Regions from separate parts of the Viridibacillus sp. NPDC096237 genome, predicted to be linked through region 1. Evidence: riboswitches for the same ligand, from Rfam matches in the RefSeq annotation. Region 1 holds a riboswitch; each other region holds the start of a gene.
The links. A riboswitch is a leader RNA that binds a small molecule or an ion and turns the genes downstream of it on or off. The one in region 1 is predicted to bind S-adenosylmethionine.

Region 1 (8,252 bases):
ATCTTTCGGTATAACCTTCACTCTGTTATTAGGAACATCCCTAATCGGTGTGGCAATTGCTTTTGGAAATGTCTTACTACCAAGTTTGATTAAGTTGAAATTCCCATTACAAGTTGGATTATTAACAGGTATTTTCACAGTTTCTATGAATCTCTCTGCAAGTTTAGCAGCTGGGATTAGTTATCCTCTTGCTAGCGGAGAACTCGGATGGAGAATTGCACTTGGTATTTGGTTTATTTTAGTGATTATTGCCCTAATTGTTTGGCTCCCTCAAATTCGTAAACCTAAGTCCGAATTGAATAATGGTTCTCAAACTAATCAAGAAAATGTCTCGCTTTGGAAATCAACTCTAACTTGGACAGTTACATTATCAATGGGCTTCCAATCTCTTATTTTCTATACAACTGCTACTTGGATTCCAGAAATGTTGCAGTCACAAGGTATGAGTGCTAATACAGCTGGATGGATGTTCTCCTTTATGCAGTTTTCACAATTGCCTGCAACGTTCATGATTCCGATTATTGCAGGACGTAGAAAAGATCAACGTCCTATTGTTGTTGTATACGGTGTTCTTTATCTAGTAGGCTTCGGAGGTATTTTAGCAGGATGGACTTCATTGACAGTGTTATGGATGATTTTACTTGGACTTGCGGGTGGTGCATCATTTAGTTTAGCAATGATGTTTTTTTCACTTCGTACACGTACCGCTCATGAAGCAGCAGAATTATCGGGTACCGCTCAATCATTTGGTTATTTATTAGCTGCAATAGGTCCTGTGTTATTTGGTTATGTCCACGATATTACAAATAGCTGGACAACAGCTATCATCCTATTCATTATTACAGTTATGTTATTAATGACCGCTGGTATGCATGCTGCAAAAGAAGGTTATGTTGCTCCTGAAAGGTAGCGCATACTCGAAGCTTACAATAGCTTTAAGTTTTTTTGTATTACTAGTAGAAGTTAGGCATGTGTAATCCTTGCACTCCCAGTAAAATGAATCATAGAAAAAACTATTATATAGTTTCAAACACTCCATAATAGCTTTCAATTACTCTGTCTTTATATTTACTATTTACTTAAAGCCATGCTATGAAGTGCACTGATCAGATAAATTATTTCTCAAAATGATAGCGACCGTTAAATAATTCAAATGTGACAGGTTCTTTAGCTCCCAAGAAATTAACTTGGAATGGACATTCGCCTCGTTCTGTTATTAATTTCGCTACAACACCATCTCCAATTGGACTAGCAAAGTATAAGTCACCGCCAACTAACTTAAGAACCTGGACAATAGCATTCAACTCCTGATCGATATACGCTTCTGCAACCTCTAACCCTAAATATCGAGACCATTTTCTAGCTGTTTTTTCAGCATCTATTACTGCAAAAGTAACGCCTGCAAAGTCCAACTTTTCTAATTGATTTCCAATGACGCCCTTTTCAACTTGCTCCTTTCTACGCTTATCGTCATTATCATCCCATTGAATAATGAATGGTAGTTGAAGTGTGTTATTTTCTTCTCCAGCATAAAGTAATTGCCAAGTAATAATACTGCCATCTGGTCGTTTTCTGTACATCGGTACTGGTCCATTTACAGATAGACCTTGCTCTTTCAAACGCTCTGCTACCCCCTCAATATCCGATGTACGAACTGCAAATCTTACGAAGCCTTCTTTGAAATCATTATTTACTACTGTTTCAATAAGACTGTGATGTAAATGCTCTGTCTCAGCTATTAGAGCTCTGTCATATGTACCGAGATACTCGATATAGCTTAGATCAAAGTAGCTAAGTGCATTATACGTTCCGCGCCCTTCATGAACGCCACCTTCAACAGCATGGATTCCTTGGCTTTGTAATAGCTTAATTACTTCTTTTGGTTCATCTACAAAATGTACTAAGTGATCAAACGATAATGTCATGTTCAAGTCCCCTTATTTAAATAAATAATGTGAAACGATTTTCACAAACGATTTCTCGATTATTAATAACGCCCTTTCATCAAAATCAAATTTCGGATGATGATGCGGGAATTGTGTGCGTTCATCGTCATTACGAGAGCCTACTTTGAAATAAGTGCCTGGCCTTTCATTTAAAAAGTAGGCAAAGTCTTCTGCACCCATTGACGGCTCGATATCTATTACAGATTCTACACCGAACTCATTTTCAAATAACTCTTTTACAAGTGCAGTTTCGAATGGGTGATTATAAAGCGCTGGGTAGCCACGTAAATAATCAATTCCATACGTTGCATGCGCTGATTCAGTAGTCCCTTTTACAATTGCATAAATTTCCTCTTTCACCTTACTACGAACATCTTCTGTCATTGTACGTACTGTTCCTTCAATAATCGCCGAATCTGCGATAATGTTAAAAGCACTACCTGCACGGAAAACTCCCACTGTCACTACCGCTGCATCAAAAGGGTTTAAGCGACGACTGACTATGTTCTGTAATGAACTTACTATTTCACTACCGATTACGATTGAATCGATGGATTGCTGTGGTTTCGCACCGTGTCCACCAAGCCCTTGAATTTTAATCGCGAATTTATCTACTGCTGCCATTCTATAGCCATCACCAACAGATACTTTTCCAACTGGAACACCTGAATCTAAATGTGCACCGAAAACATAATCCACATCCTTTAATACATCTTCAGCAATCATGAATTTTGCACCACCAGGTGGTTTTTCCTCCGCATGCTGGAAGATGAAAATAATGTTACCATGTAAATGCTTGCAGTAATGACTGAGCGTTTTTGCTGTCGCTAGTAATGCGGTTGTATGCCCATCATGTCCACATGCATGCATGACGCCTTCTTTTTGAGATTTATAAGTAACTTCTTTTAAATCTGTAATTGGTAATGCATCAAAATCGGCTCTTAAAGCAATTGTCTTACCAGACTGCTCCCCTTTTAAAATTCCGATTAAACCATTTCCACCAATCCCTTTTTTCACTTCTAAACCAAAACCCTCAAGCTTATCTGCAATAAACTTTGCTGTTTCATATTCTTCAAAAGATAGCTCAGGATGCTCATGCAAATATCTTCTCCATCCAACAATTTCAGCAAAGCCTTGATCTATTTCTTCATAAATTGTAGTTAAAAATTCTTTTTGCGTGATCGCACTCATTCAATATTCCTCCATTCTATTTATCCCTTTAATTCATATTAGTTTACTATGAATTAAAGCTAAATTTTTTTCTTAGAACTTTTCATTATAGTATTACATATTTATTTCATGATAATAAAAAAGCCGACTTCTATATTTCACTCCAAGAAATCGACTTTGTATACAAGTCCCTCCTCATCTATCAAGTTTTTTAATCAACTTGCAGGAATTAGCACCTTGCTATAATAGCGGTTGCTGAGATGTCACAGGGCCAGTCCCTCCATCTCTCTCGATAAGAAAACCTATTGAATTAGTAGTATTTAAAAATCATGATACGTCACTCCATTAAAAATTGCAATATATTCCCTGTAATTCTCTAAATTAATATGGCGCTTTTTGATAAAAATAGTTCGGTGTTTTACGTTCATTGTCATATGGTTTATGGAAAACATGCGTTGTAGCTGGTGATAATGGTGGAATAAGCCATGTCCAATTTCCCGTTACGTCACGCCCTGCAATTTGCTCATTAGTTTCGAAGCGCTTGAATTGTTGCGCTGCTGTATGGTGATCTACAATGCTCACATCATCTTCTTTATACGAATATAAAACTGCTGCATTCAATTCAACTAATGCGCGGTCTTTCCATAAAGTCGAATTAGATGCTGTATTTAGACCCATTTTCTCTGCAATTATTGGAAGCATATTATAACGATAATCATCCGCTAAATTACGCGCACCAATTTCTGTTCCCATATACCAGCCGTTAAAGGGAGCCGCCGCATACGTGATGCCACCTACTTCGAGTTTCATATTCGAAATCATCGGAACCGCATACCATTTCAACTCAAGCTCTTCAAACCATTCAAACTCAGGATGGCGAATCGGTACTTCTAATATATATTCAGCTGGAATATCGAATATTTGTGGGGCTCTATCCTCTACTTGAATAACAAGTGGTAGCACATCAAAACGGCCACCCTGTCCTTGCCAGCCAAGTTGCTCACATTTTTGTGTAAACGCTACTGAATCTGGATCGCCTACAATACCATCAGTTGTTTCATAACCTGCATAGCGAATTAATTGATGGTTCCAAACTCTTACATCACGTTGAGAGAAAACCGTAATCGTTGGACGAATACGACCATCATTTGTTGCAAAATCAATATGCTCTAAAAGTGCGTGGAAAATATCCTGCTCATCTCTTAATTCGCGCTGATCAAGTAATTGCATCGTTTGCCAAAATAAGCGACCAATACACTTATTGCTATTGCGCCAACCTACTTGTGCACCAAACTTCAGTTCATCTATCGTATGTTCATAAAAACCATTGTCATGAATCTCATGCTCTACTTCAGCTATGCGACTCACTAACTCCTCATCAGATTGTCCCGTTTCCGAATAATACATCTTTATAAATTCAATTGCCTCATTCAACATCGCTATAGTTCCTCCTGTCACTACTCGACTTCCTATCTACCATCATAGAAGAAGTGATTTCCAACAGACAAGGCATAAGACTTAAATAATGTGGTGATTTTGTGGCAACTACATTTTTATTATAAAATGAACAATAAAATACTGTAGTAATCAAATATTTTATCCTTATCCAATATAAAAAAGGACTATTAATGGTATGAAACCAATTAATAGTCCTCGCTTTTACTATGCTTTTTTAGTTCTTCTGTTAAATAAAATTCCTAATCCAAATAAGATTGCTGCGCCCCCTATAAGCAGTGTCCATAACTGGACTCTGAACCTGTTTGAGATAGTGAGCTACTTTCATTAGCACCAAAACTCCAGACATGCCTTTCTTAAAGCCAATCTACAGATTATTAAACTAAGATTCAAATATCATTAAAACATTATCAATTACCCTCATTTTAACTATCAAAATGATAATAATAATTATTATTATATACAATTTATTCTTGACTTTAATTAATGAGTAAGATGTTTAAAAGATCTTTATTTTGTCTAATTCATGCTCACTTTGATATTTTAATATATTCAGCACCATTAATGCTATTTCACATCCCTTTTTTGTTCCTTTAATAATTTATTTTGAAAATGAATTAACCGTCATTATTTATATAATATACTTAAAGATATAAATTCCTTAAAGATAATTATTATAATTTACTTTCATCTATCAATCTGTTATATTAGTTTTTGAAGAGCACGATTCAGTTTAAAAATAGGAGGCACAACATTATGACAAATGATAATAATAAAAAGTTAACAACTGCTGCAGGCGCACCAGTCGTAAGTAATACAAACTCTATGTCTGCAGGTAAACGTGGACCCCTTTTACTGCAAGACATATGGTTGCTTGAAAAATTAGCTAACTTTAACCGTGAAGTTATTCCGGAACGTCGTATGCACGCTAAAGGTTCTGGTGCATTTGGTACTTTTACAGTAACTCACGATATTACTAAATATACAAAAGCGGCAATCTTCTCTGAAGTAGGTAAAAAAACGGCAATGTTCGCTCGTTTCTCAACTGTAGCTGGTGAACGTGGTGCTGCTGATGCTGAACGTGATATCCGTGGATTCGCATTAAAATTCTACACTGAACAAGGTAACTGGGACTTAGTTGGTAACAACACACCAGTATTCTTCTTCCGTGATGCAATGCACTTCCCTGACTTAAACCATGCTGTTAAACGTGACCCATATACTAACATGCGTTCAGCTAATAACAACTGGGACTTCTGGACAAATTTGCCCGAGGCATTGCACCAAGTTACTTATGTTATGGGTGACCGTGGTGTCCCAACTGATTACCGTCATATGCACGGATTTGGTTCACATACGTATTCAATGATCAACGCTGATAATGAACGCGTATATGTGAAATTCCACTTCACTTCACAACAAGGTATTAAAAACTTCACAGACCAAGAAGCTGCTAACGTAGTTGCACACGACCGTGAATCATCACAACGTGACCTATTAGAATCAATCCAAAAAGACGACTTCCCTAAATGGAAAATGTCTATCCAAGTGATGACAGAAGAAGAAGCTCGTAACCACCGTTACAACCCATTTGATTTAACAAAAGTATGGTACAAATCTGAATTCCCATTAATCCCTGTTGGTGAATTTGAATTAAACCGAAACCCAGCTAACTATTTTGCTGAAGTAGAACAAGCTTCATTTGCACCTTCTAACGTAGTACCTGGTATTAGCTTCTCACCAGACCGCATGCTACAAGCTCGTTTATTCGCTTATGCAGATGCTGCTCGTTACCGTTTAGGTGTAAACAATACATCTATCCCAGTTAACGCACCAAAATGCCCAGTACACAACTTCCACCGCGATGGACAAATGCGTGTAGATGGAAACTTAGGAAGCACATTACACTATGAGCCTAACAGCTACGGCCAATGGCAAGAACAACCATCATATAAAGACCCTGCATTAACACTTGATGGACCAGCTGATATCTATGACTTCCGCGAAGATGATGACAATTACTTTGAACAACCAGGTAAATTATTTAACATCATGAGCTCAAAAGAGCAACAACGTTTATTCGAAAACACTGCTCGTAACATGGAAGGCGTTGAGTTCTTCATTAAAGAACGTCACATCATTCACTGCTACAAAGCAGATCCAGCTTATGGTACAGGTGTTGCTAAAGCAATGGGGATTGACATCAACGATATTGATGTTAACAAAGAAATTCGATACCGTTAATATAACGAAGCCTCGTTTAGCTACTCATGCTAATCGAGGCTTTTTACTTTTTAACCACTTATCCACATTTTACTTAATTATTCTGAATTTTTTATATACTTATTAACAAAATTGGTGTATAACTCTGTGTATGTTGTGGATAGGATCATTTTTCATTAATTAGTTATCCACAATAATTAGCAATTCTTCACTTAGAAGAGTTGCTTTTTTATTTAAAACAATAGATTTAATTCATTTTTCATTAGTACTTATGTTTAAAGCAAGACCTATATATAAATTACATCTGTTACTGTAATACAATTTACAAGTAAAGTTATTAACACAGTTTGAGTAGATTCTTCAGATTCAATATCATATATTTTTTATGTCGCTCCAATCAACTACACAAGTAATAAAATAAAAACACCCGTGTCCTCAACAAGATGTTAAAAAAATATACGCTAGACGGAAGGAGACAATTGAGCGTGTCTGAGTATTTCGCCTATAAGAGAGGCTCTACAATAACCAAAATTATAAAAAACAAAAGGCATTCAATTATTACGTGAATGCCTGATACCGAACTATCATTTTCGTTAATTATATAGAATGACTTTCTTCTAAGATACGAGTAAATTCCTCTAGCACTGCCTTTTCGTCCATCGTACTAAACCATCGATAAGATTCAGAATCTAAAATTCGATAATGGTTGCTTAAAATATTTTGTTGCAAACGATATCCTTTATCCTCTTGTACTGTACGCCACCAAATATACCCACCCATAGTTTTTTCTTTTGGGCGTGCAATGACATCATGTGCTGTTAGTTCTACTACTTCCATCGGATCGCCACCCATTGCATTTTGCAAAATTGAACTTTCCCTAAAAAGGGCACATAGTGCAACTGTTGTTGTCCAACCGCATGGTACTCTCTGCTTTTCTATTTGAACAAGCGTTTTTTTAGATATACCTAGTACTTCAGCCATTTTATCCTGAGTATAATTATTTTCCGTACGAACTAGCTTAAATTTGGCAGTAGCGATACTAATGATTTGTTCTTTATCCAAGCTTATCAACCTCATCTGTTTCTTTTAGTGTAATTTTATACTATAAAATGCGAAATGGGAAATTTCAATTCAGAATTAGATTACAGAACAATTGATACCTCTTTTGCCATCATAACTTGATTTCTACCTTTTTCTTTCGCCTCATATAGGCATTGATCTGCTAATCCAATCATTGCTCCAGGCTCATTTCCCATTAAGGGATATTCTGCAATACCCCCTGAAATTGTAATACTTTTACCAGTAGGACTTACTGTTTGCTCTATGTCTGTGCGTAACTGCTCCGCTATTAGACAAGCATCAGTTGCAGATGTATTTGGCAGTAAGATGATAAACTCTTCTCCACCATAACGGAACATAAATCATGCGCTCGTGTTACCTTTTTCATTTTCAATGCTA
Region 2 (8,252 bases), on a different contig from region 1:
ATTAATTATTTAGGATATTTTTGCTATACTTTCATAGAACTTAAGAAATGGTCACGAAGAATTATTTGGGTATTTATAACTTCTTTTGTGGCGAGTAGAAAGGGATGAAAGTTTAGCTAAATGGTAAAAACGATAAAGTGGAAAGTTATTAGTACAGTAGTAACATTGTTAGTTATAGGTTTGGCTTTATTAAATGTAGTAAGCACATATACGGTCAACACTAAAATTGAAAAAAGTTTAGTGGATCAAAACAAAGTGCTCGTTGCAGAGATGTCTACGTCTATACAAAATTACTTAAACGTCTATGAAAAAGGTCTGATACAAATGTCATTAGCGCATGAAGTATTGGAATATAAAGATCTGTTAAGTGAACACAATAAGAAAAAGGCGACTATATTAGAAAAGAATTTAGATACACAGTTTCAACAATATATTTCTTTATATGACGCTACAACTTCCGTATATTACGGTTTAGTAAATAAGCATTTAGAAATTTTACCTGAAGCAGATCTAGGCGATGATTTTGATCCTACGACACGCGAATGGTATAAAGGTGCAATTGAAAACCCAGATAAGATTTTCTGGACAGAACCATATACAGACAAAGCAACAAAAGAATCGACAATTTCTGGTGCTAAAGCGGTATTAAAAAATGGTAAAGTTATTGGTGTAGTTGGTATGGATATTTTACTATCTAAGTTAACTTCGGAAATCTCAAAAAAAGAACTAGGTTTTGGTGGATATCCAATTATCATTGCTAAAGATGGTACAGCCATCGTTCATCCAGAAAAGACTGGTAAAAATTTATCTGATTTGGCTTTAGTGAAAAAAATGCAAAATGAAAATGATGAAAAAGGAGTAATTAAGGATGCTTCTGATGACACAGGAAGTGATTTTATAACAGTATATGATACAGTTCCCGGTCTTGAGTGGAAATTAGCTGCTGTCTTTGAAAAGAAAAATATTCAACAGACAGCATACGATATCCGTAATATTATTGGTGCAATTTCTGTTGTGTTACTCATTATTTTGTTCTTTTCTATGGCAACAATAATTGCAAAGATTACGAAGCCAATTACCATTTTGCGTAAATTAATGAATAGAGTAGCAATTGGTGATTTAACAGTAAGAGCTCGTTTCGATGCAAATAATGAAATCGGTCAATTAGCTACTGACTTTAATAAAATGGTTGATAATATGCAACAAATTATACGAGTCGTAAAAGATTCTGCCGCAGAGGTCCAATCAGGTTCACAAAATCTAAGTGGACTTGCTGAAGAAACAAATGCTTCAAGTGAAGAAGTTACAGCAGCGGTTGTTGAGATTGCTGAAGGCGCTTCAAAATCTGTGGAAAATGCAGAACAAGCAAGTGAAAACGCGATTACATTAAGTGAACAAATCAACTCGATCCTACAAAAGTCTAACTTTATGAATAGCATTGCCATAGAAGCTAATACGAGGAATCGAGCAGGACAAGAACAAGTGGATCAATTAAAATCTGCATTTCAGGAGTGGGAGACAAATCTACTTAGTATGTCGAACGTGATTTGTGCTTTAGAAAACAAAATAGACTCTATCGAACATGTCATGCAAACTATAATGGAAGTATCGGATCAAACTAATTTACTAGCGCTAAATGCAAGTATTGAAGCAGCAAGAGCAGGTGAATATGGTAAAGGATTTGCCGTCGTTGCCGAGGAAGTTCGCAAGCTTGCTGAGCAATCAGCAAGAGCAACAATAGAAGTGAAGCAAACAGTTCAACAGCTTCAATTTGAATCGAAGCAAGTAGGAGCTCAAATGCTGGAGACGAAGACGGTGTTCCAAAAGCAAGAAGCTGTTGTTCACGGTACAGACGCTATTTTTGAAACTATTTCATCATTAATGGAGGATATGCAAAAAGCCATCCATGATGTTTCTGAAGAAGTACATCGGGTAAGCTTATACAAAGAGACTGTCGTAGAAGTTATTAAATCAATTGGCGCAACATCGGAAGAAACGGCTGCTGCCTGTGAGGAAGTAAGTGCTTCATCGATAGAACAATTAAATTCAATTGAATCTGTCTCAACGGCATCAGAAAACTTAGCAAACTTAAGTGAGCATTTAGCTAACTCTGTAACTAAGTTCAAAATATAATCTTATACAAAAACCAAATGTCTAGAGCACAGGCATTTGGTTTTTTTGTACTAAAAATAATAAAAAATTTCTGGGAATTATAGAGTTAAACCCAGTTTCACTATGTAAATATTACAAACTTTTAGTGTTTTTATTCCATTAATAGAATAATGTATTGGATTTGAGAAAAATAAACTCCTCAACTAAGATTTCATCATAAAAGAAGAGCAATGTTCATATATTTCGTATAAATAAGTCCACTTAAAATCAAGATTAGAAATGACTTGCCACTATTTTTTGCCTTCTTTGAAATAATTCATTTTAGAAAAAAATGAAACTTGTATTCTAAAATAAGTACTCTAATTAATATATTTGTTATAGGATAAATATGAAGTTAATGGTAAAAAAGGAGGTTTGATATGCAAATAAACGTAATAGATAGACCTAGGTTTTACGCTAAATATGGAAAGAGACTATTAGATTTGATTATTTCTAGTATTCTTTTGCCTATTATTGTGCTTATCATGTTAATAATAGCTATTACATTACTAATTGTATCCGGAAGACCTATTTTCTTTACACAGGAGAGAACAGGGGTAAATCAATCAAACTTTCAAATATGGAAGTTCCGGACGATGAGAATTGATCAAGTTCAGAAGAGTAAAGTTAATGGCTGGAAAGGTGGGGTACCAGAACAGTTTGTTTTTAAGAACTCACAGGATACTCGGATGACTGGAATCGGAAAGCTACTAAGAAAATTGAGCTTAGATGAACTGCCACAAATTATTAATGTAATAAAAGGAGAGATGAGTTTAGTAGGACCAAGACCTGAAGTGCCAGAAATTACAGACTTTTATAATGTAGAACAGGCTAAAAGATTGTATGTTAAACCAGGAATTACAGGATTGGCGCAAATAAATGGACGTTCTAATATACCTCACGGAAGAAAAATATATTATGACATTGATTACGTAGAGAACTGCTCGTTACTTCTTGATATCAAAATATTAATGCGTACTATTCGCGTCGTTCTAACTAGAGAAGGGGCTTATTGAAAAATGCTAATAACCGTATACATAATCGACTCATAAAAGGTTACTTAATACTGCACCAATACCAGCAGTATCAATGATTGAATGTAAACACCGAATTAATCTACAATTTAAAAACCAGAAGATTTCTACAAAGCATTTGTAGTGATTATGAGAGTTCGATAATCTAGCTACCAAACCAATTATTGTTATTAGAAAGATATTGGAAATTTGAAGAACAGTTTCATAAAAGGATGTTAATTAGGGTTATTTCTTACTTGTTTTATCATGATATTCGATGTCAAAAAGATCTAAGAAAGGTGAGTAAATGAAAATTGTTCAAATTATCACGAGATTAGATACAGCTGGTGGAGCACAATCACATGTACTTGCCCTCACAAAACAACTTGTTTTAGATGGACATGATGTAACGATTTTTACTTCAAAAGGGAATCTCATTCATCAGGCTTTAAATGAAGAGAATATAAGCATTATTCAACTTCAATACTTAAAATGGGCAATTCACATTGTAGATGATATTCGTGCATTTCTTGAAATACGTGAAAACTTGCGTCGTATAAATCCAGATATAGTTGCTCTTCATTCATCAAAAGCAGGAGCAGTTGGTAGATTAGCGGCTTTTTCATTAAATATTCCAACTGTTTTTACCGCACACGGCTGGGCTTTTACGGAAGGTGTAAAGCCATTAAAAGGATGGGTTTATCAACAAATTGAAAAGGTACTAGCGTTAAAAACGACAAAAATCATTACTGTTTCTAATTATGATTATTCACTTGCCACAGAAAAAAAGGTCGTGAAAAAAAACAATATGACGACGATTCATAATGGTATCCATAGTAGTAATAGTAGACAAAACCTTTCTCAAAATAGAGTTCCAAAAATCATTATGGTAGCAAGATTTGAGCAACCTAAACGTCAAGATTTATTGATTGAGGTACTATCCACAATGACGGAGAAAGAATGGCAACTAGTATTCATAGGTGATGGAAGTCAGATGGAAGCTGCAAAAGCGTTATCGCTACAACATCATATTGCCGATCGAGTTAAATTTCTAGGATCTAGAGATGATATCGAAGAACAATTACAACAGGCAGATCTTTTTGTACTACTATCAGATTTTGAAGGCTTACCTATATCTATTTTGGAGGCGATGAGGGCTCAGTTACCTATTATTGCTTCGAATGTAGGGGGAGTACCAGAGCTCATCATTGATGATGAAACCGGATATGTGGTAAATCATGATTTAGAATCAATTAAAGGCTGTTTGAATCAACTTCTAGAAAATCATTCCTTACGGTTAAGGCTAGGTTATTTAGCTCATCGCTATTTTGAAGAGAATTTTTCGTTTCACTCTATGTATGACAAGACGGTAAGTCAATATTTACAAGCTCATAATGAAAAGAAAGAGAAAATTGATCTACAAATACTTAATCATCACTAAGCTTGTATAAAAAATTCATAAAAATAATGTCAGATAAGCGGAAAATGTTAATTCTTTAATATAGATAATTTAATAGTAATGTAAATATATCTGGATATTGCATTAGATCTTCAAAAAAATATAGACGAAAATCATACAGTTTCTCGAACATGATTTAAAGGCATATTCATACTCCAAAAACATAATCAATTTCCAGTTCCTTAATGAGACAAGTGTCAAAATGTTTGCAATAAAGGAGGGGATTATCCAAGTAACGTCTCGTTCAAGAAGGAATAAAATTAATAGTAATTCAAAGAAAATAAGAAATGGAGAGAACTATTGAACATTTTAGTAACTGGTGGAGCAGGGTACATAGGCTCACATATTTGTATTGAGTTAATACAAACTGGTCATGAAATTATTATTGTAGATAATTTTTCAAATAGCGATATGGAAGTAATCAATCGTTTAGAAGCCATTACAAAGAAAAAAATAATATTTCTTCCCATAGATATTTGCAACCAAGAAGAATTTGAAAAGGTATTTCAAAATTATTCAATTGATAGTGTCATCCATTTAGCTGGTTCCAAATCAGTTTTAGAATCCCTCAACGACCCAATCAAATACTACCTGCAAAATTTAGTATGCACGATCCAACTAGTCAGTCTGATGAATAAGTACAAAGTACATCAACTAGTTTTCAGTTCATCAGCAACTGTTTATGGCACTCCTGAACAATGTCCAATCCCTGAAACCGCAACTTTAAAAACAGAAAACCCCTACGGTACAACAAAGTTAGCTGTAGAAAAATTCTTATATGAATTTGCACAATCTAATCATTCTTTTTCAATCGTTTTATTACGATATTTTAATCCAATTGGAGCACATGAAAGTGGCATGATAGGAGAAGATCCTTTCACAATTCCAAATAATTTGATGCCATATATTACCCAAGTTGCAACAGGTAAATTACCTTTTTTGGATATTTACGGAAATGATTATTCGACGCTTGATGGAACGGGGATACGTGATTATATTCATGTAGTAGACTTGGCAAAGGGTCATGTAAAGGCATTGGAAAGTTTAAAAGAAAAGTATGGTTGGAGAGTATTTAATCTAGGAACTGGTGAGGGGTATAGCGTTTTACAAGTTGTAAAAACATTCGAATATGTATCAGGTATACCAATACCATATCTAATAAGCGATCGGCGTAAAGGTGATGTTGCAATTAGCTATGCTGATGCTACAAAAGCAAAGCAACAACTGAATTGGGCTGCAGAAAAAACGTTAGAAGATATGTGTCGAGATGCATGGAGATGGCAAAGAAATAATCCAAATGGTTATAAAGTCGGGAATATAAGAGAAGGTCAGTTGGTATACTTAACTGACTTGTAGTTGTTGTATAAAAATAGAATATCGTCTATGCTATATTAAACATACTTAAATAATAGGATTTAAAATATTTACTGCTAAGCCCTATAGGAAATCTATAAGGGCTTATTTCCTATCATTAAATTGGCAGAAATATTTGCTTATCTGACAATTTGATGGTAGGATTAAGGTAAATAAATATTCTTATCAAGAGAAGCCGAGGGATAAGGCCCTGTGAAGCTTCAGCAACCTCTGATTCAATCAGAAAGGTGCTAAGTCCTACAAGACATTTGTCTTGGAAGATAAGAAACGAGCGTATTAAGTTAGCCCTCATTCTTATCCATAGAATGAGGGCTTTTAATATGAGAATACATAACAGACATGAGGGAAAGGAAGAGAAGTCGCTATGCCAATTAATATTCCGAAAAACCTTCCGGCAACGGAATTACTAAAAGAGGAAAAAATCTTCATAATGGAAGAGGAGCGTTCAAAAAGCCAAAATATTCGTCCTTTAAATATATTGATTTTGAATTTAATGCCAGAAAAAGAGAAGACAGAGCTTCAATTGTTACGTCTATTAGGTAATACACCTCTACAAGTAAATGTAACATTTTTAAATACAGCGACGTATGTTTCAAAAAATGTTAGTGAAACGCATTTAGAATCATTTTATACGACTTTTGAACATGTTAAACACCGTCGCTTTGACGGCATGATTATAACGGGTGCACCAATTGAACTAATGGAATTTCAAGATGTTGATTTTTGGGAAGAAATCGTTAGTATTATGGATTGGACAAAAACAAATGTTACATCTGTATTACATATTTGTTGGGGTGCCCAAGCTGCACTTTATCATCACTATGATATTGGTAAATTCCCTCTTGCTAAGAAATGCTCAGGTATTTATGATCATACAATCACAGATCCAACTGTGAAGCTTGTTCGTGGCTTTAATGATATTTTTACTGCACCACATTCACGAAATACTTCTATATCTATCGAAAAAGTTGAATCCCATCCAAAGCTAAAACTACTGTCAGCTTCTGATGATGCTGGAGTATTTATTGTGATGTCAGAAGATGAAAAACACATCATGATTACTGGGCATTTAGAATACGATGCTCATACATTGGCAGATGAATATTCACGTGACGTTGCAAAAGGTTTGGATATAGAGGTTCCAAAAAACTATTTCCCTAATGATGACCCTACAAAGCTGCCAATAAATACTTGGCGTTCCCATACGCATTTATTGTTCTCTAACTGGCTGAACTATTATGTTTATCAGGAAACACCATTTGAGTGGGAATAATAAAATAGATGGGGCTGTCTCAAAAGGGCTAAATCATCCAAAATGAAGTAAATAAAAAACCAAGAATGCTGTTAAATCAACATTCTTGGTTTTTAAAATGGAGCGACAATGAGTCGAAATCGGATTTATTAGATAACCCCATCTTCTTTTGTATGTAAAGACCATTTTCTTTTAAAATCTTAAGGTATGCACTTTCAAAGCATACTTTATGCTATGATAAATGTAATTTATCTCGAAAGGAAGACAATAAATGAACTCACCTTTTACATTTATTCATACAGAACCAAAAAATATGGATTCAACTAAAAAATACCCAGCCATTTTTTTATTACATGGAATGGGAAGTAATGAGCAAGACTTACCTGGCTTAGTAGCAGATTTCGAAGATAATTGTCATATCTTTAGTTTACGTGGTCCTATTACACATAAACCTGGTTATGCCTTCTTTACGATTCAGGACATAGGAGCACCAGAACGTCCAGTATTTGATAAAGTCGCTCATTTTATTCGAGAATTTATAGAAGAAGCATCGTTTATTTATAATATTGATTTAGAAAAAATTGTATTAATGGGCTTTAGCCAAGGAGCAATTTTAGCACAATCATTAGCATTTGTTTTAGGTAACAAATTAACAGCTGTTGTCGCTTTAAGCGGTTATGTTCCTGATTTCGTGAAAAACGAATATCATAAACAATCAGTAGAACATCTGCCGATTTTTATCTCACACGGGGAATATGACTATGTTCTACCACATCAGTGGGGCGTTGAAAGTAAGGAATTCTTTGAGTCACTAGGTGCAGCTGTCACTTTTAAGAGTTATCCAGACGGACACGGTGTTACACCAGCCAATCATTTGGATTTAGTTACTTTCTTAAAAGAACAAATCTCTTAACTAAAAGCCATGAGCGTCGCTCATGGCTTTTTTTATTTCTATAATAATTCACTAGCGTTGCATTAAAATAACTTTAATTTTAAAAATACT
Region 3 (8,252 bases), on a different contig from region 1:
ATTCATTTAATACAACGGGTGTTCCACCAAATGTATTTGTACTAATAATATCTGAACCGGCCTCTAAATAAGCACGGTGTACATTTTCAATCACGTCAGGTCTTGTAATATTCAAATATTCATTACAGCCATCATATTCATCTCCACCAAAGTCATCAGGTGTTAAATTAGCGTTTTGGAGCATAGTTCCCATCGCACCGTCTAAAATAAGAATATGTTGTTGGAGTCGTTCTTTAATTGGTTGTTTTAGCATAGTTGTGATCTCCTACTTTCCGTTTGTCTAGCTCTTGAATATAGTGAATCAATTCCACCGACATGTCGTAACGAGTGAATGGTGTAATAATATAAATGCCGTTGAATAACTCTGCAGCTGTATCGATTAATTCCTTAGCAATCGCAATACCTTCTGCAGTTGCAAGGTTTTTATCGTCACCTGTTGCACGCATTCTCTCAAGTACTTCCTCAGAGAGCTTAATACCTGGTACTTCATGATGTAAAAACTCCGAATTTCGGATACCGGTTAATGGCATAATCCCTAAGAAGATAGGGGTTTCTAAATGTTTCGTAGCTTCATAGATTTCTATTATTTTTTCTTTTGTATATACAGGTTGTGTGATGAAATAATCTGCTCCGCACTCAATTTTCTTTTCTAATCGTTTTACAGCTCTGTCAAGTACTCGAACGTTAGGATTAAATGCAGCTGCAATAGAAAAATTAGCCTTTTTGCGAAGAGGTTTACCAGAAAATGATATCCCTTCATTCAATTGTTTAATTAACTGAAGTAACTCTAAGCTTGAAACATCATAAACACTAGTTGCACCTGGGAAATCACCTACTTTTGTAGGGTCTCCAGTAACTGCAAGAATCTCATTAATGCCCAATGCATCTAGGCCCATTAAATGTGATTGTAAGCCAATTAGATTGCGATCACGACAAGTAATATGGGCGAGGGAACGAATATTATTTTGCATTTTCAAAATAGAGCCCATTGCCATGTTGCTAATACGAGGAGATGCTAACGAATTATCAGCCATAGTGACAGCATCAACTCCTGTTGCATTAAGTATTTGCGCACCTTCTATAAAGGCGGCAGTATCAAGATGGCGAGGTGTATCAAGCTCTACGATAATTGTACGTTCCTTTTTCGCCTTTTCATGGAGTGGCTCATGATGATCTGGTATCGCCTCTTTAATCTCAACCACTTTTTTCTTTTTTACAATTTTATTTTCAATTGGTGGTAGGTCCGCAATACGTTTTTTAACCGCTTCAATATGCTTCGGTGTTGTACCACAGCACCCACCGATTAAGCGAACACCTTGGTCACGTAGTAAAACACCTGCACGACCAAAATAATCAGCCTCTGATTCATAAACAATTTTGCCATCTTCTACATCTAGTAGACTTGCATTTGGATACGCAGATAAGAATGCCTTTGATGGTAATTCAACATCTTCAAACGCTTGGATTGTATGGTGGGGGCCTAAACGGCAGTTTACTCCAATAATATCTGCACCCAAAGCTTCTAATTGGTGTAGTGCATCATTTAGTAGTAAGCCGTTTTGTAAAATTCCTGGCTCGTGCATGGATACTTGCGAGATGATTGGTATATCTGTTACTTTGCGCAAATGCTTCACTACGGATGAAAGCTCTTCAAAATCATAGTACGTCTCAAGTAATAAACCGTCTGGATTACCCGACAGTAGATGCCCAGCCTGCTCATCAAGTGCAACTATAATCTCATCTAGTGTCGCTTCACTTTTACGAATACCGCGAATACCGCCAATTGTCCCTAAGACGAATTGTCCTCCTGGTGCCGCAGCACGTTTTGCAATTGCGATTGCCGATTCATTAAACTCTCTTACTGAACTCTCTAAACCATAACGTTCTAATTTAATGGCATTCGCTGTATATGTATTAGTCTGAATAATGTCAGCACCAGCTTTAATATATTGTTGGTGAATATTTTCAATCACTTCAGGTTTAGTGATATTCAATTCCTCATAACAATAATCGATTCCGTAAGAATATAATAGAGTGCCCATCGCACCGTCAGCCGTTAACACTTGTGTTTGTAGTTTTTCAAGTAATCCCATTAAAATCCCTTCCTTTCTATATAAAAAAGCCTTCTTATGAATAAGAAGGCTTGACGATTACGAAGTTCGCTCCTTCTTATCTTTTCGGACAATCAGTAAATCCGCTGGAGTTAGCACCTGACCAAATGGCTGGTTGCTGAAGCTTCAAAGGGCCAGTCCCTCAGCTTCTCTTGATAAGAAATATTTATTTAATTGTTAGAATAATTAAAAGAATCATAACCCCTGAGATGAATATCGTCAAGTGGATTTTCGCAATTGCAGCAAAACTCAGTATTATATGTATATTTTTACTACAAAACAAAAAAAGAGGACTTTTGAAGACTTCGTATTAAAAGATTGACCTTTCTATCGTTGCTGTTTATTTGAAAAAACTTCATTACCTTCTGCTTTATCATAACCCTTTGTTTCAACCAGTTTACCTTGAATGATCATGCGTTTAGAGCCATCATAATTACATGTAACAAGAGTTATCATTTTTTCATTTTCATCAATCACATCAATTTGCTCCGGTTGTACAATATGTATTTTTTCAATTTTATATTCATAGATTTTTTAAAAGTCAGTCAAATAAACTTCCATACCTTCTTCTGCATTTGTAAGAGGACTAAAGAGTGCCTTCCCATTATTCATATTATGTCCAGCTAGCGCATAGTTAGCTTTCCCCATCTTTTGATTTGGCTCATCGTGCCTGCACCAACTGCTACGTTTGTATTCGACACATATAAAATGGGGCAATCGCATATTCACATGATGTATACTACTAGCTCCAATTGCATTAAGTTTCCTTTGATTGAATTGTACCTTGACAACATCTTTGACATTTAAATCAGCTACTTACTCAAAATAAATACGTATCTAGGTTTATTATAGCCATCTCTATGTCTTGTTGTTCGATCGTTGCTTTTGCGAGATGAAATAACCCATGATTGGTCTATAGAAAATAAATACTAACCAACCCGATTACCAAAAATAGAATACCTATAATCAAACTTCCCTTTTTTTACTCATTCATTTTATAGTAACAATTCATTTAGCACTTTCAAGTAGTTTTCCAATTTGTTTAAACTAAAAATTTGTGCAAAAAGAAAGAGCTAAAGAAATTGTTATTTCTAATAGCTCTTTCCAATCTAATGATCATTCTTTACTGTATTTTATTTAGTATCGATTCTGCGGTTTCTTTTCCATTTTTAATACAAGAGCCAATACCTACACCGTAATAAGAGCAACCTGCAAGTACTATATTTTCATATGAAGAAGCCATTTTAGTTGATAAAGCTTCTACTGTTTTTGCATGTCCAAGATGGTAAACTGGCATTAAATCATTCCACTTTGTCACATCTACAACAGTGGGCTCTGCTTCTATTTTTAAGCTTTTTGCAATATCCTCTAATGCGATTTTAGTTAATTCTGCTTTACTTAAATGCTTCATCTCTTCAAAAGCTGGGTTTGAATTTTTATAAAATAATCGTACAAGTAATTTACCGTCTTTTGAAGTATGGCTCCATTTACGACTTGTCCATGTACAAGCATTACATTTTACATCACTATTTTCAGACACGATAAATCCTGTACCGTCTGCAGGTAATTGGCTATCAGGAATATTAAAACCTAAATAAATCGTAATTAGTGATGCATTGCTAAATTCGTTGAAGTCCTCGTCCAAATTTGGATCCTTTAATAGCTTTTGAGTTACATCATGGGGTGTTGTTAACACGATAAAATCAGCTTCAATTGCTGCATGATTATTAAATGTTATTCTATATTTATCGCCATTTTTTTCGATATCATTTGTTGAAATGCCTTTTAGTATTGTAACGTCTGTTAACTTTTCCTCAAAACGATTAAATAATGAAGATAAACCATTTTTAAAAGAGATGAATTTTTTATTTGCCGCTTTTTGAAATTTCTCTTTATGTGCGCCAAACCCCTTAATAATACTTCCATACTGATCTTTATAATCGAGTAGATAAGGTAAAGTCGATGCCATTGTCAATGTATCTAATTTCCCTGAATAGACCCCTGATAACACTGGAGCAATTTGCTTTTCAACAAGCTCTTTTCCTAAAAAATACTCAAGGAAAGAACCAATTGAACTGTCCTTTGTAAAATGCTCGTTCGGCAACTCTAAATCTTTTAACGCCTCTTGTTTTCCTTCCGCTGAAACTAACGTACTACTTTCAAGAGACTCTACACTTGTAGGAATGCCAAAAACGCTGTCCGCTGGAATCGCGTGCAATGTATTATTTGTGTAAATATAAGAAATACCTGTACCATTATATACGAGGTCATCTTGTAACCCTAAGTCTTCTACTAAAGGCATAACACTTGCATGGCGAGCAACAATCGAATCTGCCCCCGTCTCCAAAATAAAGCCCTCACGTTCTACAGAAAGCATTTTACCGCCTAAGAAGTCATTCTTTTCAACTAACATTAAATTTATATCTAAGCCTTTATTTACTTTTTCCTTTTGTAAATAAAGCATAGTAGACAGGCCTGTTATACCGCCACCGACTACAACAACTGTTTTCAATATGTTCACTCCTCACAAAGGATTCTGTCTTATTTAAATTGTTTGTAGCTCTAGTATAAACTTTCATTTTCAAAACTGTCATGATATCCATCACATATTCACGTACATATTTTCGAACGTTTACAGCTTTGTCAAATTTAACATGAACTTTTCATTCATACTCATGATTTTTTTACACAACACATTTATTTCTGTAAAAGGGTAATGAATAAATACTTACTTTTATATCGATACTTTTTTTGAAGGGAGCTTATTATGGATTTATTAATTACAATACTTTTACTATTAGTTTGCTTGTTGTTGTCGAATGTAATTGGACATTATATATCATTTATACCTACAGCACTTATTCACACTAGCTATATTTGCTAATGAGATGACACTTCAGCTTGAATCTGAGTGGTTTTTATTACTTTTTGTTGCTCCACTTTTGTATAATGATGGGCGCAATTTCCCTAGAGAAGAACTATGGAAAATGCGCGCTCCAATTCTCGGGAATGCTATTATATTAGTCCTTCTAACGACACTCGGTGGTGGCTACTTTATTCACTGGTTAATTTCGGAGATACCACTTGCTGCTACATTTGCACTTGCAGCTATTTTATCGCCCACTAATCCTGTAGCAGTAAACGGTATTGCAAAGCGTATACAAATACCGGAGAAGATTTTAAATCTTGTTCGTGGTGAATCACTTATCAATGATGCTTCTGGTTTAGTTGCTTTCAAATTCGCCGTGGCAGCCTGTTGTGACAGGTTATTTTTCAATTAAGGAAACTTTTTTTGAGTTTACTTATACATTTTTAGCTGGAGCTATTCTTGGTCTAATTTTAGGTATCATTATTACACAACTGCGCTTTACACTTAGGAAAAAAGGCATTCATGATGTCGTTTTTCATTCACTATTACAGCTATTAACACCTTTTATCATTTATTTCATTGCAGAGGATGTCTTCCATGCATCCGGAGTTATTGCTGTTGTTGTAGGAGGAATTGTACACGCACTTGTAAAAGATCATACGGAGACTTTAATTGCAGAGGAACAACTAATTACTGAAAATACTTGGTCTATCGTACTGTTCATTTTAAACGGGGTCGTATTCCTATTACTCGGATTGAATATTCCACTTTCTATGACAGAAACGCTTGAAAATCCATCCATGAATAACTGGCAAATTATCGGCTACTCTATTGCGATTGGCTTCGTTATATTAGGTATTCGCTTCATTTGGTCTTATGCTTTTTCTCACTACGAGTATAAAAAAGACGCTATTCAAGAAATGGAAAAGCCTAGTCTGAAAACGAGTTTACTGACGAGCTTAACAGGCGTACGCGGTGCTGTAACGATGGCAGGCTAGTTGATAATGGTGATTTATTTCCAGAGCGCTCGTTGATATTATTTTTAGCATCTAGTGTTATTTTATTTACTTTGATAATTGCTACAATTTTCTTACCTCTATTAATTGATGAAGAAGAAATTCTAGAAATGCGAGAAGGTAAACTCACTTTCAATGAAGCCAAAAGACGATTGCTGCTTACTTCAGTGCGTAAAATCAATACAGTGATGACTGAAGAAAATCAAACTGTCGCTTTTGAATTAATAGACGAATATAAAATGATGTTTAATCAAATTGATGTAGAGCTTAATGCAGAAAAATTAGCTTCTAAAGAACGAAAGAATCAAATAAAAAAACTACGTTTAATCGGTTTAAGAGCAGAACAGGACTATATAGAAAAGACTCAAAAGGAGCAAAACTTAGACCCTGATATATACTCTGCATGCCAAGCTGCTTTTAAAGAACGCGAAAAGAATATTAATAATCCAAATCGTCTAAAGTAATCTCCATTCTCTATAGAATTTTACTTCACTGGCGAAGTACCCGAAAAAAATACGGTCTAAATAAAGAAAAACGCTTTGATTATTTCCGTCAAAAGAAAGAGTTACGTATGCGTGCTCTTGGGGCAGGTATGGATGCTTTAGAACAACACGCTGAATCAGAAGAAAATCCTGACCTTGCTAATACTATTATTTATGAATATCGCAAAATTATGGACAGAATGAAGCAGTCCGTCACTCAAAATTCTGAATGCCATGATGAAATTAAAGAGGAATTACGAGCTCTTTTAATTGAAACGGAACGTTTAGAAATCCAAAAGATGTACGAAGCCGGTGAGATTGACCGAGCAGAAGAAAAAGAACTACGCCGATTTGTAAATTATATTGAGAGCATATCTTTGTATGAAGTAGTAGAATAGAAAAACGCTCCTTTTTTTATAGGAGCGTTTTAGATGTAGACAATTAGATAAGACCGGTGATTTTCGCTAAGGTGGACGCTTTCCGCAGGCGCGCGCCACCTTCGCTCCAATCAACTACATATGTAATATAAACAAAACTTCTGCTGCTTTGGATCAACTAGTACTTCAAGAACATCTTATGAAATATTGAGTATGCGGTGGACAAGCTAAAAAGGTCTTAAAAAAGTATTCATGCAGGTGATGCTTACTATTGCTGCTATAAATTTAAAGAAATTCGCCAATTGGACTTGGCAAAAATTTAATAGCATAAAAGTTAACACTCAAAGAGTATTTTATCTATAAAAGAGGATTTAAATAATCAAAATATATAAAAATAACAAAAGACATTCAGGATGTCTTTTATTGACATACTGAAACGCTCCTTTTTTAAAAGCGCGTTTTTCTTTATTATTAATTGTTCACAGATTTCGCTATAGCTTCACGTACAAGTGTTGCATAAAATTCCCCACCTTTTTCATTCGGGTGAATCTTGTCAGGATAGAAAATGTCTTTATCATTGTTTGTTTCACTATACCAATCTACTAATGTTACATTACTATTTTTTTCTGCAGCTTTACTTAATTTTTTATTTACCCCGTCTTGCCAATCCCTTGGCAACCTTGTATTCATTAAGTAAATTGTACGGTCCTTACCAATAGCTTTTAATAATGTATCTAATTGTGTTGTACTAAAATCACCATTAGAGCCAAGACCTATCACGACAACTTGTCCAAGTTTTCCTCGGCCTTTTAAGTTAGTAACAACCTTCGAAGCATCATATACTTGACGTCCTATTTGTGCGTCAATGACAATCTGAGGTATCTTCTTTTGTAACTCTGTAGCAGCACTTAACATAACTGAATCACCAATTGCACTAACCGTTACTTCATTTGGTATTTCTTGAGCCTTTTTAGCCTTTTCCTTTTCTAAAGCTTCAACGTGTTCTTTTGCAGCTTCAGCTTTCGCCTTTGCTTCTTCGCGTTGCTCTTCTTCCTCTATCATTTTCTCTTCATTAGCTTTCTCTGCTTCTCTATTCTGTTCCTGCTGTACTTTTTCAAGTTTTTTTTGTTCTGCTATTAAATGGTCTTCCAATTGTTGGCTCGCAGACTGCTTATCTGGCGTGAAAATCATCCCCATGATGAAAATAATTATTACACATCCAGCTATTGCTGAGCCTATACGATAAGGTAAATCCCACTGATTCCACGACCAAGACCATTCTTTTGATTGAAATTTATTTAGCCAAACTCGCCATTGTCCTCTGCGAATCGGGTCCTCCACATATCGCCAAGATAAACCGGCGAATAGAAGTGTTAGAACAATAATTATTAACAATT
Region 4 (8,252 bases), on a different contig from region 1:
AAAAGTTATTTATAACATTACGATCTTCTCCCTCTATTATCATCAATTATTGTAGTCAATTTTAGTTTATGAGCAACTTTAACTGCACCTATAAAATTCCCTTTTCCTAAATTAAATCGTATGTTTCTTGTGATTTTCTTGATACTTTCAAGCATGCCACAATCAACTTTCTTACGACTTTTCGAGAAAAACCTCATTTTGATACCTTTCTATTCTAAACACACATTCCAATTATTAACTAATATTAAATACTTTTTATATTTAACCTTAGTTAATACTAAAAGAGGGGAAAAAAACACGAAAATCTAATGCAATTCGAGACGGATAGTAATGTGGATTTTGTAATCTCGAATCGTCTGAGAGCAAATTTGAAGCAACCTAAATTTTGGGTATATTTGGTTGTTTTTGAAAGTAATATTCTTATAAAAAATGTTTTTTAAATAAGGTTCCCAAATACACATTTGGGAACCTTATTTGTGTTAAAATAGTAGTAAAAGAGGTGATGAATTTTGCCAATTACATACCCGAAAGTAATGAAAGATTTCTTAGTCTATTTAACAACTATTAAAGGTAAATCGAAAAGAACACGTGAAGAATACGAATATGACTTATTATTATTTTTTAGATTCTTAAAAGCAGTACAGAAAGATATGGATATAAAGTTTCTAAACCAAATTGATATATCAGATATAACAATTGATTTTATTAGAGAAATATCATTAGAGGACATGTACTTGTTTTTAGCATACTGTGAGGAGCAACGACATAATAGTGCTCATGCTAGAGCTCGAAAAGGAGCTACTTTAAAATCTTTTTTCAATTATTTAAAAACTAAACGTCATTTAATAGAAGAAAACCCTGCAAGTGAGCTAGAATCCCCCAAAATAGGGAAGCGACAACCGATATATATGACGATGGAGGAAGCTAGAGTTTTCATAGATGGTATAAAGGAATCCACACATTACTATCGTAATTATTGCATGATTACATTCTTTTTAAATCTAGGTATTCGTGTTACAGAGCTATGTAAATTGAATTTAACTTCTATTCAAGGTGACTATTTAACCGTTACTGGTAAAGGGGATAAGGAAAGGACGGTTTTCTTAAATGAAGCTTGTCTAAATGCCCTTTCTCGGTATATAAAGAAAGAACGCTATGCTATTAAAGGCGCTGATACCAATGAATCATTATTCCTTTCTCAAAAAGGAACACGCTTAACAAGACAACGTGTCGCGAAAATTGTAAAAGAGATTAACGAGCAATCGGGATTGAATAAAACAAAGTTAACACCACATAAATTACGACACACATCAGCGACGATGATGTATAAAAGCGGGGCAGATATACGTAGTCTGCAGCAAATTTTAGGCCATTCAAGCGTTTCTACAACGCAGATTTATACGCATGTAGAAGATAAAGAAATCCAGCAAGTGATTGAAAATAATCCGTTCAATCAGATTATTTAATGATAAAATACTGCAAAATCGGCACTTTAAACGACATTGTAGTTTTTGTATTTTATTACCATATAAATAGTTCTATAATATCACTATTACGTTTATATAGGAGGTTATTAATGTTTAGTATACAAATTGATGAGCAATTGCAACTTAAACTGTTGCAAGAGTATGATGCAGAAGAGCTTTTTACGGTTATGAAAGGGTCAAAAGAGAGTTTAAGAGAGTGGTTACCCTTCATAGATTCAAATGAAAGTGCAGAGGATACATTACAATTTATCCGATCAAGTCTAAAGCAATTTAGTGCTAATGATGGCTTCCAGACTGCCATCGTATATAAAGGTAAAATCGTAGGGGTTATTGGCTTTCACCATATAAATTGGCAAAACAAGTCTACCAGCTTAGGTTATTGGTTGTCAAAAGACTATGAAGGGCTAGGTTTTATGACCAAATCAGTTCGTAAGCTTCTAGATCATGCCTTTCACAATCTCAAGCTAAAACGAGTAGAAATTCGTGCTGCTATCGCAAACAACAAGAGTAGAGCCATTCCTGAGCGTTTAGGAATGACTTTAGAAGGTGTTAGTCGTCAATCAGAGTGGCTATACGATCACTTTGTAGATCATGCTGTTTATAGCATCCTTGTTGAAGAATGGAAAATACGTAGTTGAGACCATTGAAAATGGTCTTTTTTTCATTTAGTTTACATAATATTATTATGTAAACTAAATGAAATTATGATAGTTATTATTACCTAAAATTTTTGATTTTATATATATTAAGCTTAAATGAAATGGTTGTTAATTAAATGTTTTTTATAGGTAATAAAAAATTATAACTCACTAATTCTCTTTTCTACTTTTGCATTCTAGACAATGGAACTAGCTAAGTTTATTATTAATTTCATTTGATTTTTGTTGTTTTTGAATTATTTTACAGTTATAAACCTATATATTGTAGAAAATATACTTCTAAAATGCTACATATACTATAGTAAAGGTGTAAAAATTTGATAATAGAAATATTTTTCTTTAGCTCAATACACTTATGTTTTTTTACTTAGGACTTTTCGACTTTTGTTTTTATTTGGATAATAGCCTTATATTGGGTGTGGTAAAATAATACCAAGAGAGAAAGTACTCGAACAATGTCGAACTGATTAGGAGTGAGGTCATATGGACCAAAGTTATAGTCAAATGACAGGTCTAAGCCAACTTGATGATTCGTATACAGTCCAACAATTAATAGATATTCAACATGCATTAGACCACTCGATTATAGTCGCTATAACAGATAATCGAGGTATCATTACATTTGTAAATAATCATTTTTGTGCCATTTCTAAATACAGTAAAGGTGAGCTAATCGGGCAAGATCACCGTTTGTTGAACTCAGGGCATCATTCAAAAGCCTTTTTTAAAGAATTATGGTGTACAATTGGCAGCGGGGAAATATGGCGCGGTGATATTTGTAATCGTGCAAAAGACGGTAGTTTGTATTGGGTTCAGACTACGATTATACCGTTTTTAAACGATAAAGGTACACCTTACCAATATGTGTCGATTCGAACAGATGTAACAGAACAAAAAAATATTAAAAAGCTGAAATTCTTTGCTTATCATGACGATTTGACAGGCTTATATAACCGTCGGATGTTGAATATTCGATTGGCAGATTTATTTAAAAGCGCACATAAAGAAGATTTTTCATTGTCACTTTTAATGATGGATGTTAACCGTTTTAAGAGTATAAATGACGGATTAGGTTACTTAACGGGTGACTTATTTCTAATTGAAGTGGCGACTCGTCTAAAAAGACTCGGTATCGATGAAAAGTCACTGTTTCGATATAGTGGTGATAAATTCGTCATTATTATGAAGAATGAAAAGCATGCCATTTGGAAGGCGCATCAAATAATGGCTAACTTTGAAGACAGTTTTCTAATTGAACAATTTGAATTCTATTCTTCTGTCAGTATCGGCATATGCTCAAGCCCTTCTGATGCAAACACGCCAGAGGACTTAGTCAAAAGTGCGAACGTCGCATTGCTTGAAGCAAAAAAGCATAAATCTAGTTATTATATACAATATGAAAATACGATGAATAGTTCTCATTATCAATTTCTACTTTTAGAAACAAAATTGCGTCATGCAATAAAGCAAGATGAAATTCAATTGTATTATCAGCCGAAAATCGAGTTGGAAACTAATCAATTAATTGGTATGGAAGGTTTAATACGTTGGTATGATAATGATTATGGCTTCATCTCTCCAGCTATGTTTATCCCATTTGCAGAAGAATGTGGATTAATCAGTTCAATCGGTGTGTACACATTGAAAATAGCTTGTAAACAAATGAAGAAGTGGCTTGATGAATATGAACTAGATATTCGTATTTCAGTTAATATATCACCAATTCATTTGAAGGAAAGAAATTTTGTACATAATTTACGTAAAGTATTGCAAGAAACAGGTTTACCTGCTAGAAATTTAGAGTTGGAAATTACGGAAATGAGCTTAATGCATCAAACAGAGGAATTAATTGAAACGTTTAATCAAATAAAGGCGCTAGGTGTAATTATTGCAATTGATGATTTTGGTACAGGCTATTCCTCACTCAGCTATTTAAAACAATTCCCAATCGATATATTGAAGATAGACCAATCGTTCATACAAGGATTAAAAACAGGGCTTAGTAATGTTGCAATGGTGACAGCGATTATCAAATTAGCGCATGCTCTAAGTATGCAAGTGATTGCTGAAGGTGTAGAAACGGAAGAAGAATTGTGTATAGTTCGTGAAAATCTTTGTGACTTCGCCCAAGGATACTACTTCAGTAAACCATTACCAACAAATGAATTTTCAGCGAAATTACATGAATTGTATGTTTCTAGAATTTAATGAATTAACTTAAATAAGTTGAAAACAAAAAAATCACCTCTATACGATGAGGTGACCTCAGACTGTAGACAAACTCGAAAAAAACGAGTTTTCTACAGTCTTTATTTTTATACAGGATAGATCAGATTTTCCGAGGCTTATCGTTCATTTTCCGCAGGCGAGCGTACGCTACTCCAAACCAATAAAATACTACCTTCTACTTTTCTATCTACTCAATCATTTTTTGACCTTTTTGAACTACTTTTATTCGAAGTGAACTTTATAATCATCTGATTTAATAAGTTTAAATTTATGTTCAAACAGTCGAAGGAACATAACATTTAATACAATCGGCAATATGAAGAACATACTTAACATAACAGTAATATTGAATAGATTCCAACCGCCAGTAGCTAGGTTTATATAATTCAGAGGGCCAACTAAGCCAGCAAGGCCGAATCCTGCACTGATAGGGGTTCCAGCGACCTCTACAATACCTGCTAAGCCACCAAGGATAGCTGCTGTAATCATCATCGGTAAGGCAATTTTAGGCTTCATAAAAAAGTTGCGCATTTGAATCTTTGGAGAACCCATTACGTGGGCAAGAGCAGTGCCTAAAGAGTTTGCTTTATAGCTTGCAATACACATTCCTACACCAGAAGCTACAACACCAAGATTGGCAGCACCAGCACCGATACCTGAGAGCATAATAACAGTTGCAACTCCGATTGTCGATAATGGTGATAAAATTAAAATACTAAAGATTACAGCAATGGTTGAGCCCATTATCACGGGTTGTAAATGTGTAATATTATTAATAATAACACCAACATATCCTGACCCATTACGAACAAAAGGTAAAATAATAGTGCCTAATAACCCAGGGATGAAAATTGTTAATGCTGGTAGTAGTAAAATCGTGTAGTCCTTTAAACGTGTACCTACGTATTTAACAAATAACACAGCTAATCCTGCTGTAATTCCTGTATTTATCACAACGCCTATACCATTCAGTGTCATAACGCCGTCAGTTGATATTTGCACTACTCCGCTACCTACAATCGAAGCAAGACCAATACTAGCAGTCTGAATTGGCGTTAATTTAAATGACAGACCTACAGTTACACCGATAATGACAGGTAACATGCTCATAACGAGTACAGATATATCTAAAATATGTTGTAATATCGGAAAATATGGAATGATCAATTTTAATATTTCACCCACTAAAGCATTTGGAATGAGGGATACTACAATTCCCATACTCATACCAGTTAATAACTTGTTAAAAAAATCTTTCATACGACAAATCTCCAATCTCAAGTGAGTTAATGTTCTAAATTATATGAACAATTCAGACGGCGGTCAATGCAACCAATAGTAGCATTCTATTGAATAAACACATAAAAGAGTAAATATACAACATCAACTAGAATATTATTGATAAATTCGCACATTTATTTTATCTGACAATTCTATCATTTAAGTACTTTTTATAAGCTGATAGATGTGGACACAATAAATCAAAAAATAAATGAAGTAATTTATGAAGGAGAGATTACATGGATAATATGTTATTAATGTCTCACAGCATCTTCCCAACGGCCGATATATCCCGTACGTAGTCAAATGGACAAGAAGTTATACCAAATTAAGTTTTATATGGTTATGGGTATGATGCGTACTTTATAACAAACAATCATGCAATGCTTCAAGAGGAATTCATTAACTCTAGTGTGAAAATAGATCGCTCATTAAGTGATACCGATTACAACAATAAAGAGTTTGTTATCGAAGATATTGATGGTAGATGAATAGCATTTGGGATCAAACAAGGCTAAAAACGGAGCTTAAAGTTGTTTTTTTGTAATGAAAAGCTATCATAATTGCTAGTAAGAATCATATACTTAAAAGAATTTTCGAAATTTTATATTGACAATAGATTTCGAAAGTTGTAAATTTAGAAACAACAAAATAACTTTTTTCTTATCCAGAGAGGTGGAGGGACTGGCCCTGTGAAATCTCAGCAACGGACGCTGTACCGTGCTAATTCCAGAAGCGTATGCTTGAAGATAAGAAGAGTGCATGGACGTATCATCAACCTCTTCTTATCGAGAAGAGGTTTTTTGTTCAAAAAAATGATGAGGTGATGGATATGTCAACAGAATTAATCAATGCACTAAAAACGTTAAAAGAAAAGAAATGGATCGATTTAACACATACTTTTGGAGCAGATACACCACGATTTAATGCATTTAAAGGGTTAGAAAAGACAACGCTATTTTCACATGATGATGGCTTTTTTACTCAAAACTTTGCCTTTGCTGGTCAGTACGGTACACATTTAGATGCACCTATTCACTTTGTCCGTGATGCTCGCTATTTAGAAGAATTGGAGTTAAAAGAACTTGCATTGCCGCTCGTTGTAATAGATCATTCTAAAGATGTAGCCGAAAATCATGATTTCACGTTTTCAGTTCAAGATATTTTAAAATTTGAGGCTGAATACGGTGAAATTGAGGCAGATACATTTGTTGCACTCCGCACAGATTGGAGCAAACGTTGGCCTGATATTGAAGCATTTAATAACTTTGATGCTGAGGGTAATCCACATGCGCCAGGATGGTCAGTAGATGCATTGAAATTCTTATTTGAGGAGCGTCATATTAAAGCGGTAGGACATGAAACATTTGATACGGATTCTAGTGTATTATATCGTCAAAACAATGCTTTACTTGGTGAACTATATGTATTGGAACAAGATACTTATCAAGTAGAGTTGCTCACTAATCTAGACCTGCTACCTCCAAAAGGGGCTATCATTTTTAACATCGTACCAAAACCTGAGAAGGCTTCTGGCTTCCCAGTTCGATCATTTGCTATTCTACCTTAAATAATTTGTACCCACTCGTCTGAAACGGCATAGTAAGAAGTAATTTATGCTAGATACCGTTGGCTCCGGCCGTCATAGTATAGACGCAACTGAATAATAGAATCTAAGTCGTGATCCTTTTGGTTATTAAAATTGATGATTTGAATGGAATTGAAGTAGCGGAGTTATTGAATGAGCACCTTCAATGTATGGTACAAAATTCTCCTCCGGAAAGAATACATGCCTTAAATCTTGAGGAATTGAAAAAATCAGAAATCACATTCTGGAGTGCTTGGGAACAAGATACATTAGTTGGATGAGGTGCATTAAAAGAACTTAATGCTCACCATGGTGAATTAAAATCAATGCGTACTTCTTCATTACATTTAAGAAAAGGTGTTGCAAGATACATTCTTGAACATATCATTGAAGAAGCTAGGAATCGTGGTTATACGCGATTAAGTTTAGAAACAGGTTCAATGGAGGCTTTTGAACCTGCTAAGAGGCTATATTCTAAAATTGGGTTTCAATACTGTAAGTCATTTTCGAATTCTATTGAGGATTCAAATAGCGTGTTTATGACATTAGAATTATAAGTATACTGATTGAGCATTCTTTTAACAGATAGAAACGATAAAATACAAAAAGAGCATGTTTTGAATTTTTTTTTCAAAACATGCTCTTTCTCTTCGCCTAAATAGTAACTCGTTTAGTCTATTGCTCGCTCCTTTATTATTATTAAATGTTTGATGATAAGCGAACCGCTGTTGTAATGTTTTTGAGTTTTTGCTCTTTATCAATTAATGCTTGTTGAGCTTCTTCTAATGTTACGAGTTCGAATCGAATTTTAGCACCTGTTTGTAACTGTGCAAGACTTGCTAAATCAGCTGTGATGACTTGTATCATTTTCGGATAACCACCAGTCGTTTGACGGTCAGCCATTAAAATGATTGGTTTACCACTAGGCGGGATTTGCACTGTTCCAAATGTCACAGCCTCTGATAATAATTCGAATTTCTTTGTCAAAGATAACGCCGGTCCCTCAAA

Region 2: linked by a shared signal. The riboswitch ahead of metA (homoserine O-acetyltransferase MetA) and the one ahead of ACQKMD_RS12180 (M20 metallopeptidase family protein) in region 1 are both predicted to bind S-adenosylmethionine.
Region 3: linked by a shared signal. The riboswitch ahead of ACQKMD_RS15260 (bifunctional homocysteine S-methyltransferase/methylenetetrahydrofolate reductase) and the one ahead of ACQKMD_RS12180 (M20 metallopeptidase family protein) in region 1 are both predicted to bind S-adenosylmethionine.
Region 4: linked by a shared signal. The riboswitch ahead of ACQKMD_RS07860 (cyclase family protein) and the one ahead of ACQKMD_RS12180 (M20 metallopeptidase family protein) in region 1 are both predicted to bind S-adenosylmethionine.

The regions. Positions count from the first base shown of each region.
Region 1 covers NZ_JBNNTI010000019.1:64,741-72,992, forward strand. The annotation lists gene ACQKMD_RS12170 (CynX/NimT family MFS transporter) at 1-910, shown strand, start outside; gene ACQKMD_RS12175 (VOC family protein) at 1,116-1,925, opposite strand; gene ACQKMD_RS12180 (M20 metallopeptidase family protein) at 1,938-3,137, opposite strand; SAM riboswitch class I at 3,309-3,415, opposite strand; gene ACQKMD_RS12185 (nitric oxide synthase oxygenase) at 3,498-4,553, opposite strand; gene ACQKMD_RS12190 (catalase) at 5,328-6,815, shown strand; gene ACQKMD_RS12195 (helix-turn-helix transcriptional regulator) at 7,392-7,856, opposite strand; partial or broken gene ACQKMD_RS12200 (sensor domain-containing diguanylate cyclase) at 7,937-8,252, opposite strand, start outside.
Region 2 covers NZ_JBNNTI010000050.1:16,704-24,955, forward strand. The annotation lists gene ACQKMD_RS19120 (methyl-accepting chemotaxis protein) at 121-2,133, shown strand; gene ACQKMD_RS19125 (sugar transferase) at 2,532-3,167, shown strand; gene ACQKMD_RS19130 (glycosyltransferase family 4 protein) at 3,472-4,605, shown strand; gene galE (UDP-glucose 4-epimerase GalE) at 4,924-5,979, shown strand; SAM riboswitch class I at 6,157-6,264, shown strand; gene metA (homoserine O-acetyltransferase MetA) at 6,362-7,270, shown strand; gene ACQKMD_RS19145 (alpha/beta hydrolase) at 7,521-8,162, shown strand.
Region 3 covers NZ_JBNNTI010000029.1:32,358-40,609, forward strand. The annotation lists gene metH (methionine synthase) at 1-253, opposite strand, end outside; gene ACQKMD_RS15260 (bifunctional homocysteine S-methyltransferase/methylenetetrahydrofolate reductase) at 234-2,093, opposite strand; SAM riboswitch class I at 2,167-2,273, opposite strand; gene ACQKMD_RS15265 (sortase domain-containing protein) at 2,439-2,642, opposite strand; gene ACQKMD_RS15270 (protoporphyrinogen oxidase) at 3,235-4,623, opposite strand; gene ACQKMD_RS15275 (cation:proton antiporter) at 4,937-5,392, shown strand; gene ACQKMD_RS15280 (cation:proton antiporter) at 5,370-5,978, shown strand; gene ACQKMD_RS15285 (hypothetical protein) at 6,011-6,460, shown strand; gene ACQKMD_RS15290 (hypothetical protein) at 6,568-6,876, shown strand; gene ACQKMD_RS15295 (acyltransferase family protein) at 7,327-8,252, opposite strand, start outside.
Region 4 covers NZ_JBNNTI010000009.1:89,662-97,913, reverse strand. The annotation lists gene ACQKMD_RS07880 (tyrosine recombinase XerC) at 510-1,466, shown strand; gene ACQKMD_RS07875 (GNAT family N-acetyltransferase) at 1,577-2,125, shown strand; gene ACQKMD_RS07870 (putative bifunctional diguanylate cyclase/phosphodiesterase) at 2,630-4,354, shown strand; gene ACQKMD_RS07865 (PTS transporter subunit IIC) at 4,598-5,635, opposite strand; SAM riboswitch class I at 6,317-6,412, shown strand; gene ACQKMD_RS07860 (cyclase family protein) at 6,489-7,226, shown strand; partial or broken gene ACQKMD_RS07855 (GNAT family N-acetyltransferase) at 7,346-7,801, shown strand; gene ACQKMD_RS07850 (biotin-dependent carboxyltransferase family protein) at 7,944-8,252, opposite strand, start outside.